Regions from separate parts of the Streptomyces sp. NPDC059201 genome, predicted to be linked through region 4. Evidence: riboswitches for the same ligand, from Rfam matches in the RefSeq annotation. Region 4 holds a riboswitch; each other region holds the start of a gene.
What was found. A riboswitch is a leader RNA that binds a small molecule or an ion and turns the genes downstream of it on or off. The one in region 4 is predicted to bind cobalamin.
Positions count from the first base shown of each region.

Region 1: linked by a shared signal. The riboswitch ahead of ACFXMG_RS07800 (prenyltransferase/squalene oxidase repeat-containing protein) and the one ahead of ACFXMG_RS04680 (ABC transporter substrate-binding protein) in region 4 are both predicted to bind cobalamin.
Region 2: linked by a shared signal. The riboswitch ahead of ACFXMG_RS31690 (ABC transporter substrate-binding protein) and the one ahead of ACFXMG_RS04680 (ABC transporter substrate-binding protein) in region 4 are both predicted to bind cobalamin.
Region 3: linked by a shared signal. The riboswitch ahead of ACFXMG_RS36635 (ribonucleoside-diphosphate reductase subunit alpha) and the one ahead of ACFXMG_RS04680 (ABC transporter substrate-binding protein) in region 4 are both predicted to bind cobalamin.

Region 1 is NZ_JBHZBB010000002.1:436,973-439,143, reverse strand. It holds gene ACFXMG_RS07805 (MBL fold metallo-hydrolase) at 1-830, shown strand, start outside; cobalamin riboswitch at 907-1,044, shown strand; gene ACFXMG_RS07800 (prenyltransferase/squalene oxidase repeat-containing protein) at 1,122-2,171, shown strand, end outside.
Region 2 is NZ_JBHZBB010000012.1:94,089-96,259, reverse strand. It holds gene ACFXMG_RS31690 (ABC transporter substrate-binding protein) at 1-865, opposite strand, end outside; cobalamin riboswitch at 905-1,049, opposite strand; gene ACFXMG_RS31685 (Mov34/MPN/PAD-1 family protein) at 1,027-1,452, opposite strand; gene ACFXMG_RS31680 (amino acid permease) at 1,529-2,171, opposite strand, start outside.
Region 3 is NZ_JBHZBB010000017.1:51,555-53,725, forward strand. It holds gene ACFXMG_RS36625 (hypothetical protein) at 1-7, shown strand, start outside; gene ACFXMG_RS36630 (GNAT family N-acetyltransferase) at 27-530, shown strand; cobalamin riboswitch at 580-718, shown strand; gene ACFXMG_RS36635 (ribonucleoside-diphosphate reductase subunit alpha) at 846-2,171, shown strand, end outside.
Region 4 is NZ_JBHZBB010000001.1:1,056,046-1,058,216, reverse strand. It holds gene ACFXMG_RS04685 (FecCD family ABC transporter permease) at 1-19, opposite strand, end outside; gene ACFXMG_RS04680 (ABC transporter substrate-binding protein) at 94-1,083, opposite strand; cobalamin riboswitch at 1,279-1,403, opposite strand; gene ACFXMG_RS04675 (substrate-binding domain-containing protein) at 1,630-2,171, shown strand, end outside.

The DNA of each region.
Region 1 (2,171 bases), on a different contig from region 4:
TCGTCATCACCCACCACCACCCCGACCACCACGGACTGTCCGGCCGGGTCCGGGAGGAGTCCGGGGCCTGGATCGCCATGCACGCCGCCGACACCGCCGTCGTCCGCCGCACCCGCGAGTCCGACCCCGCCACCTGGCTCGACTACCTCGCCCGCAAGCTCGCCGCCGCCGGCGCCCCCGAGGACCACCTCGCCCCGCTGCGCGCCGCCCGCTCCGGCGGCCGGATGCGCACCCTGCCCGGCCTCGGCGCGGCCCTCCCCGACCGGGAGATCGTCCCCGGCGAACTCCTCGACCTCGCCGGGCGCAGGCTCCGCGCCGTCTGGACCCCCGGCCACACCCCCGGCCACGTCTGCCTCCACCTGGAGGAACAGCACCCCGCCGGACTCCCCGGCCACGGCCGGCTCTTCTCCGGCGACCACCTGCTGCCGGGCATCTCCCCGCACATCGGCCTCTACGAAGACCCCGACGACGCCACGGTGACCGACCCCCTCGGCGACTACCTCGACTCGCTGGAGCGGATCGGACGGCTCGGCGTCGCCGAGGTCCTCCCCGCCCACCAGCACGCCTTCCCCGACGCCGCCGGACGGGTCCGCGAACTCCTCGACCACCACGAGGACCGGCTCACCGGACTCCTCGCCCTCCTCACCACCCCCCTCACCCCGTGGCAGCTCGCCGAGCGCATGGAGTGGAACCGCCCCTGGGACCGCATCCCGTACGGCTCCCGCAACATCGCCGTCAGCGAGGCCGAGGCCCACATCCGCCGCCTGGTCAAGCTGGGCCGCGCGGAGGCCGTGACGGGGACGGAGCCGGTGGCGTACGTGGCGGTGTGACGCGGCCTGCGCGTGGCGGTGTGACGCGGCTGTCGCGTGGCGGTGTGACGCGGCTCGCACGCCCGGGGAGCGGGTCCTACGGGCCGGTAGAGTGGCCCGGTCGTCTTCATGCCCGAGCAGGGGAAAGCCGGTGCGAATCCGGCGCTGACCCGCAACCGTGAGCCGTTCGGAAGAACAGTGAGTCGGAACGCCCTGCCCCGGGACGTGAGCGCCGGCACCGTCGAGGAATACGGCGCCGGACGCGGGCCCCGCGCGGGGCACCGGTGTCCGGTGCCCGCACGAGAGGCACACATGATCAGCGTCCGTCGCGCCGCCGCCGCGCTCACCGCAGCGGCAGCCGTGCTCGCCACCGCCGCGACCGGAACGGCCTCCGCCGCGCCCTCGCCGAGCGCTTCCGCCGCCGCGCTCCCGCCCGGTCTGTACGGCAAGAGCGACCCGACGTACGACGGCGTCTGGCGCCAGTCGCTCGCCTTCCTCGCCCAGCGCGCCACCGGCTACCAGCCCGCCGACCAGGCCGTGGACTGGCTGCTCGGCCAGCAGTGCGCGGACGGCTCCTTCGCCTCGTACCGCGCGGACACCACGAAGCCGTGCGACGCCAAGACGATGCGGGACTCCAACGCCACCGCCGTCGCCCTCCAGGCGCTCGGCGCGGTCCGCCGCGAGGCCGCCGACCCGACGAAGATCGACACCGCGGTCAAGGCCGGCTACGGCTGGCTGCGCGGCGTACAGAACAAGGACGGCGGCTGGAGCTACACCCCCGGCGGCCCCAGCGACGCCAACTCGACCTCCATCGTCGTCAGCGCGCTCGCCGCGTCGGGCGTCAAGCCCGGTTCGTACACCTCGGCCGAGGGCCGCACCCCGTACGACGCGCTGCTCGCGCTCGCGCTGCCCTGCTCCGACGACGAGGGGCCGGGCGCCTTCGCGTACCAGCCCGACAAGGCGGGCAAGCTGCTCGCCAACGCGGACGCGACCGCCGCGGCCACCCTCGCCGGGCTCGGCAAGGGCATCACCGCCGTCAAGGCCACCCCGCCGCAGGCCCCGACCTGTGTCGACCTCTCCGAGCCGACCGTCGAGCGGGCCGCCCTCAACGGCGCCTCCTACCTCGCCAAGGCGCTCGTGCAGACCGGCCACCTCACCACCCCGCCGCTGCCCGGCGCCACCGACACCGAGCCGAAGCCGGACTTCGGCAACACCGCCGACGCCGTCGTCGCCCTCGCCGCCGCCGGCACCGCCCGCCTCGCGGAGCCCGCGCTCCAGTGGCTGGAGCAGAACGCGGCCCCCTGGGCGAAGGAGTCCGGCCCCGCCGCCTACGCCCAGCTGATCCTCGCCGCGCGCGCGATG
Region 2 (2,171 bases), on a different contig from region 4:
TGACCGCGGGGACGTCCTTGAGGGCGGGGTCGTCGAGGAGGCGCTTCTTCTTCTGCTCGACGGTGGTGGAGCCGTAGTCGTAGATGACGATGACCTCGGGCTTGCGGGCGACGACCTGCTCCCAGGTGGCGTCGCCGAACGCCTTGGGGAGGTCGGCGAAGACGTTGCGGCCGCCGGCCCGGCTGATGAGCTCGTTGCCGATGCCCTTGCCGCCGGCGGTGAAGGCGGTCTTGTCGCCGCTGTCGTAGACGAAGACGGAGACGGGGTCGAGGCCGCCGAGGCGCTTCTCGGTGGCGGCGACGGTGGCGCGGGCCTCCTTGTTCCACTTCTCGGCCCGGTCGGGGACGCCGAAGGTGCGGCCGACCTCGGTGACCTCGCGGTAGAGGTCGTCGACCGTGGGGGTGCCGGCGGGGCAGGACTCGCTGTTGAGGCGGGTGGTGATGCCGGCCTTGCCCAGGTCGTCGCGGGCGCGGCCGTCCTTGGCGTCGAAGGCGGAGGCGTAGCCGCCATAGACGAAGTCGGGGTTCGCGGCGAGCAGCGCCTCCTTGGAGGGGTACTCCTTGGAGAGGACGGGGACCGAGTCGTACGCCTTCTGGTAGGCGGGCAGGATCGCGTCGTCGAGGTAGGCGGTGCCGGCGAGGGACTTCTCCAGGCCGAGGGCGAGGAGGATCTCGGTGACGTGCTGGTTCATGGTGACCGCGCGCTTCGGCGGGGCCTTGAACGTGGTGGTCTCGCCGCAGTTGGTGACGGTGTACGGGAAGCCGGGGGCGGGCTTCGCGGCGTCCTGGTCGCTCGCGGGGCCGGCGCAGGCGGCGAGCAGGGGCAGCAGGGCGGTGGCGGCGAGCAGCCGGGGGCGCCGGGTCATGGCGGAGGGCCTCCTCCGGGGATTTCCACGTCCCCGATCGGTGGTGAGAAGGCGGCAGGTCAGTTCCTGGCTCCCACACGGGGGGTGTGGTCACAGTGGCGGGACCGCGCCGGACTCGCACCGGCTTCCTGGCTCCTGCCGCCCTGAAGGTCGGGGTCAGACTACTCGTACGCCTCGACGACCTTGACGTCCTCCTCGGTCACGATTCCGTCGACGATCGTGTACGAGCGGAACTGGAAGGGTCCGGCGGCGTCGGTGTCCGCGGTGGAGACGAGGACGTAGTGGGCGCCGGGCTCGTTGGCGTAGGTGATGTCGGTGCGGGAGGGGTACGCCTCGGTCGCCGTGTGCGAGTGGTAGATGATCACGGGCTCCTCGTCCCGGTCGTCCATGTCGCGGTAGAGCTTGAGGAGGTCGGCGGAGTCGAACTCGTAGAAGGTGGGCGAGCGGGCGGCGTTGAGCATCGGGATGAAGCGCTCGGGGCGGCCCGAGCCGACCGGTCCCGCGACGACGCCGCATGCCTCGTCGGGGTGGTCCGCCCGCGCGTGGTCCACGATGCGGTCGTACAGGTCTCGGGTGAGGGTCAGCATGGCGACAGGATAAGCCGACGGGCCGCCGCGTACCGAGGAGTGGTACGGGGCGGCCCGGATGCTGGGACGGGGTGGGTCAGGAGCGCTTGGCGAAGGCGGCGCCCTCGGGGTTGCGGGCCTTGAGCACCAGGTAGGCGACGGTGAGGATGAGTCCCCACACCGGGGCGCAGTAGAGCGAGACGCGGGCGCCCTCGTCGACGCCCATCATGACGATGACCATGCCGATGAAGAGGAGCGCGAACCAGCTCGTCCAGGGGGCGCCGGGGGCCTTGAAGGTGGACTCGGGCAGCTCGCCGCGGTCGCACTTGCGGCGGTAGCGGATCTGGCTGACCAGGATCATGATCCAGGCCCACATTCCGGAGATGGTGGCGAAGGAGACGACGTACTCGAACGCCTTGCCCGGGGCGACGTAGTTGATCCAGACGCCGACGAGCATGAGGGCGGCGGAGAAGGTCAGGCCGATGAGCGGGGTGCCGCCCTTGGTGAGCTTGGTGAAGACCTTCGGGCCCTGGCCGTTGAGCGCGAGGTCGCGCAGCATGCGGCCGGTGGAGTACATGCCGGAGTTGCAGGAGGAGAGCGCGGCGGTCAGCACGACGAAGTTGACGATGGCGGCGCCGACGCCGAGGCCCATCTTCTCGAAGGCGGCGACGAACGGGGAGACGCCGGGCTGGAACTCGGTCCACGGGACGACCGAGAGGATCATGATCAGGGCGCCGACG
Region 3 (2,171 bases), on a different contig from region 4:
CGGCTGAGCCCGGCAGACTTCCCGTCATGGACTTCACGATCAGGGCCGTACGGCCCGAGGAGCACGAGGAGCTCGGCGAGCTCACCGCCCGGGCCTACCTCGACGACGGGCACCTCACCTTCGGCGAGGACGACGACTACCTGCCGGTGATCAAGGACGTGGCCCGGCGGGCCGCCGAGGCGGAGGTCCTGGTCGCCGTGGACCCCGACGGGGCGCTGCTCGGCGGGGTCACCTTCACGCGCGGCGGCGGGGCGTGGGCGGACATCGCGGTCCCCGGCGAGGCCGAGTTCCGGCTGCTGGCCGTGGCGCGCGCGGCGCGCGGCCGGGGCGTCGGCGAGGCGCTCGTCCGGGCCTGCGCCGACCGGGCGAGGGCCCTCGACGGCTGCGCCCGGCTGGTGCTGTCCACCCAGGACGGGATGGCCTCAGCCCACCGGATCTACCGGCGGCTGGGCTTCACGCGGCTGCCCGAGCGGGACTGGAGCCCGGTTCCCGGCCTGTCCCCGCTGCTCGCCCTCACCCTGGAGCTCTGACACCTCACACCCGAGGGGGACACAACATGTGGGGGGTGCCGAGATCGGCGCCCCCCACATGTATGCTCGTGCTCGCTGTCGTCGCAGGGGAATCCGGTGCGAATCCGGAACTGTCCCGCAACGGTGTACTTCGTGTGCCCTTGTCCACGGAGCGAGTCCGAGCACCTGCCGGCAGTGCGCCCGGTACGACCGTTCCGGGTGCCGACGACGTCCGGGCCTCGCGGAGTGGGCCGGTGGACACGGGTGCATCCGCGTGTGTGCGCCCGTCCGCCCCTCCCCGCCGTGACCCCGGGCCGAGCGAGGGAGAGCCCCCACGTGACCATCGCGCCTGCGGGTCCGTCAGCCACCGAGGCCGCCGCGATCGAGAGCGACGGCCCCGGGACCGTACTGCTGCGGACCCTGACCGACCTCACCGCCGACCTCATCGACACCGACCCCGGCCGGGTCGCCGCCGCCGCGCTGCGCGGCCGGCACGCCGGGTCGGACGAGGCGGAACTGCGCGAACTGGCCACCGAGGCCGCGGCCGGTCTCATCTCCGAGGACCCCGCCTACTCCCGGCTCGCCGCCCGGCTGCTCACCCTCACCATCGCCGAGGAGGCGGCCTCGCAGGGCGCCGTCCGCTTCTCCGCCTCCGTCGCGACCGGTCACCGCGAGGGCCTGATCGCCGACCGCACCGCCGCCTTCGTCTCCCTGCACGCGAACCGGCTGGACGCGCTGATCGACCTGGCCGCCGACGACCGCTTCGGCTACTTCGGCCTGCGGACGCTGTACTCGCGCTACCTGCTGCGCCACCCGATCACCCGCAAGGTGATCGAGACCCCCCAGCACTTCATGCTCCGGGTGGCCGCCGGCCTCGCCGAGGACGACTCGGCGCGCGCGCTGGACGAGGTCGCGGCGCTGTACGGGCTGATGAGCCGGCTCGACTACCTGCCCTCCTCCCCCACGCTCTTCAACTCCGGCACCCGCCACCCGCAGATGTCCTCCTGCTACCTGCTGGACTCGCCGCTGGACGAGCTGGACTCGATCTACGACCGCTACCACCAGGTGGCGCGCCTGTCGAAGCACGCGGGCGGCATCGGCCTGTCGTACTCCCGGATCCGTTCGCGCGGTTCGCTGATCCGCGGCACCAACGGGCACTCCAACGGCATCGTGCCGTTCCTGAAGACGCTGGACGCCTCGGTCGCCGCCGTGAACCAGGGCGGCCGCCGCAAGGGCGCCGCCGCCGTCTACCTGGAGACCTGGCACGCGGACATCGAGGAGTTCCTGGAGCTCCGCGACAACACCGGCGAGGACGCCCGCCGCACCCACAACCTGAACCTCGCCCACTGGATCCCGGACGAGTTCATGCGCCGGGTGAACGCGGACGCCGAGTGGTCGCTCTTCTCCCCCGCCGACGTGCCCGAGCTCGTCGACCTGTGGGGCGAGGCGTTCGACGCCGCCTACCGCGCCGCCGAGGCCAAGGGCCTGGCCCGCCGCACGATGCCGGCCCGCGACCTGTACGGCCGGATGATGCGCACCCTGGCCCAGACCGGCAACGGCTGGATGACCTTCAAGGACGCCTCGAACCGTACGGCCAACCAGACCGCCGAGCCCGGCACGGTCGTCCACTCCTCCAACCTGTGCACCGAGATCATCGAGGTC
Region 4 (2,171 bases):
CCCGGGACGAGAGAGGCAGCGGTGCGACGACACGGCGCCCGGTACGCACCGTACGCTGCCTCCCGGCCGCCGTCTTCTCCGGCCCGGACGGGGTCACTTGGCGAGCCCGTACGTCCGCAGCGCGGCGGCCAGCTTCTCGATGCCCTCGACGGTGCGGAGGGTGGGGTTCATCGCCTGCCCGCTGAGGATCACGTACCGCTTCTTCCGCACCGCCGTCATGTTCCGGGTGACGGGGTGGGACTCCAGGAACTCGATCTTCTTCGCCGCGCTCTCGGCAGACTGCGCCTTGCGGGTCAGATCGGCGATCACCAGCACGTCGGGATCGCGGTCGGCGACGGTCTCCCAGTTGATCTGCGGCCACTCCTCCTTCGTGTCGTCGAAGACGTTCTTCACACCGAGGGTTCCGCTGACGATGCCCGGCGCGCCGCAGCATCCGGCCATGTACGGCCCCTGCGAGTCGGAGAACCAGTACAGGGCGGACGCGCCGCCGAAGTCGGCGCCCGCCCGGGCCTTCTCCACCCGGGCGCGGAGCTCGCCGACGAGCTTCTCGCCGCGCTCCGGCACACCGAACACCCGCGCCAGGTCGCGGACTTCGCCGTACACGGTGTCCATGGTCAGCGGCTCGGTCCGCACGCCGTCGCCGTCGCCGCTGTTGTCCTTGCCGACGCAGTCGGCGGGGGAGAGGTACGTCGGCACGCCGAGCTTCGTGAACCGCTCCCGGGGCGCCACACCGCCCTTGCCGAGCGTGTAGAGGAAGGAGGCGCTGACGAAGTCGGGCTCGGTGTCGAGCACCTTCTCGAAGGACGGGTAGCGCTCGGCGAGCCGGGGGACGGTGGCGTTCGCCTTCTCCAGGCCCTTGAGGACCGGGTCCGTCCAGGTGGCGGTGCCCACCATCCGGTCGGCGAGCCCGAGCGAGAGCAGGATCTCGGCCGAACCCTGGTCGAGGGCGACGGCGCGGCTCGGCGGGCGCTCGACCTCGACCCGCTGCCCGCAGTTGTCGAGGACGACGGGGAAGCCGGAGTCCGCCCCCTTCGCCCCGGCCGGCGCCGCCGCCCCACCGGAGCCGCAGCCGGCCACGAGCACGGCCCCGGCCACGACCAGCACGGCGGAACGGACGGGGCGAGAGAAGGTGACACGGCCGGTGGAGCTGACACGGCGGGTGGGGCCGGCGGGGCGGGCGAAGGGCACGGAAAGGAGTCCTCTGCGTCACGGCTCATGCGCGGAGCCTGTCGTACGGTGCTCCCCGGGCGACGGCGCACGCCGGCCGGGGCCGCCAGCAGGTCTTCGGACTCGGGGTCGTCCGGACGGAACGCCTTCCCAGACCCCTCGGGGGCCCAGTGGCCGATGTCCCGCCCGTCACCCTCACCGCTGCGCGTCAGCTCCGGATTCCCACCGGATTCCCTGACCCGTGCACGTACCGTGTCGGTCGATACGTACAGAGGTGCGACTGGCTCGGGCAAATTACCACAGGCCGATCATGGCCCTTCCGGCGGCGTGAGCGGTGTGAGCAGCGTGAATGGTCGGCCCACGGCGTTGGGACTAGTGTCGAGAGATAGGCCGAACCGCGCCCGCGCCCCCGTGACCCGGCAGGCCACGGGGTGGGGTCGAGGCGCGCGAAAGGAGCCTCCCATGACCCGTACGTTGCGAGGCGCGATAGCGGTGGCCTCGACGGTGGCCCTGTCGCTGGGCGTGGTGGCGACGACGACCGGCGCGTCGCCCGGGCAGGCGAAGCAGGACATCAAGATCGGACTGCTGCTTCCGGAGAGCAAGACCACGCGGTACGAGAAGTTCGACCGGCCGTACATCGAGCAGAAGATCAAGGAACTCGCCCCGGACGCCCAGATCGACTACTACAACGCGGCCGAGAGCGCGACGACGCAGCAGCAGCAGGTCAACACCGCCCTCGCCAAGGGCGACCAGGTGCTCATCCTGGACGCCGTGGACGCCAAGTCGATCCAGTCGTCCGTGGAGAAGGCGAACAAGGCCGGCGTGAAGGTCGTCGCCTACGACCGCCTCGCGCAGGGCCCGGTCGACGCCTACGTCTCGTACGACAACCGCAAGGTCGGCGAGCTCCAGGGCCAGGCGCTGCTCGACGCGCTCGGCGACAAGGCGGACAGCGGCCAGATCGTCATGCACAACGGCTCGCCCACCGACCCGAACGCCGCCGAGTT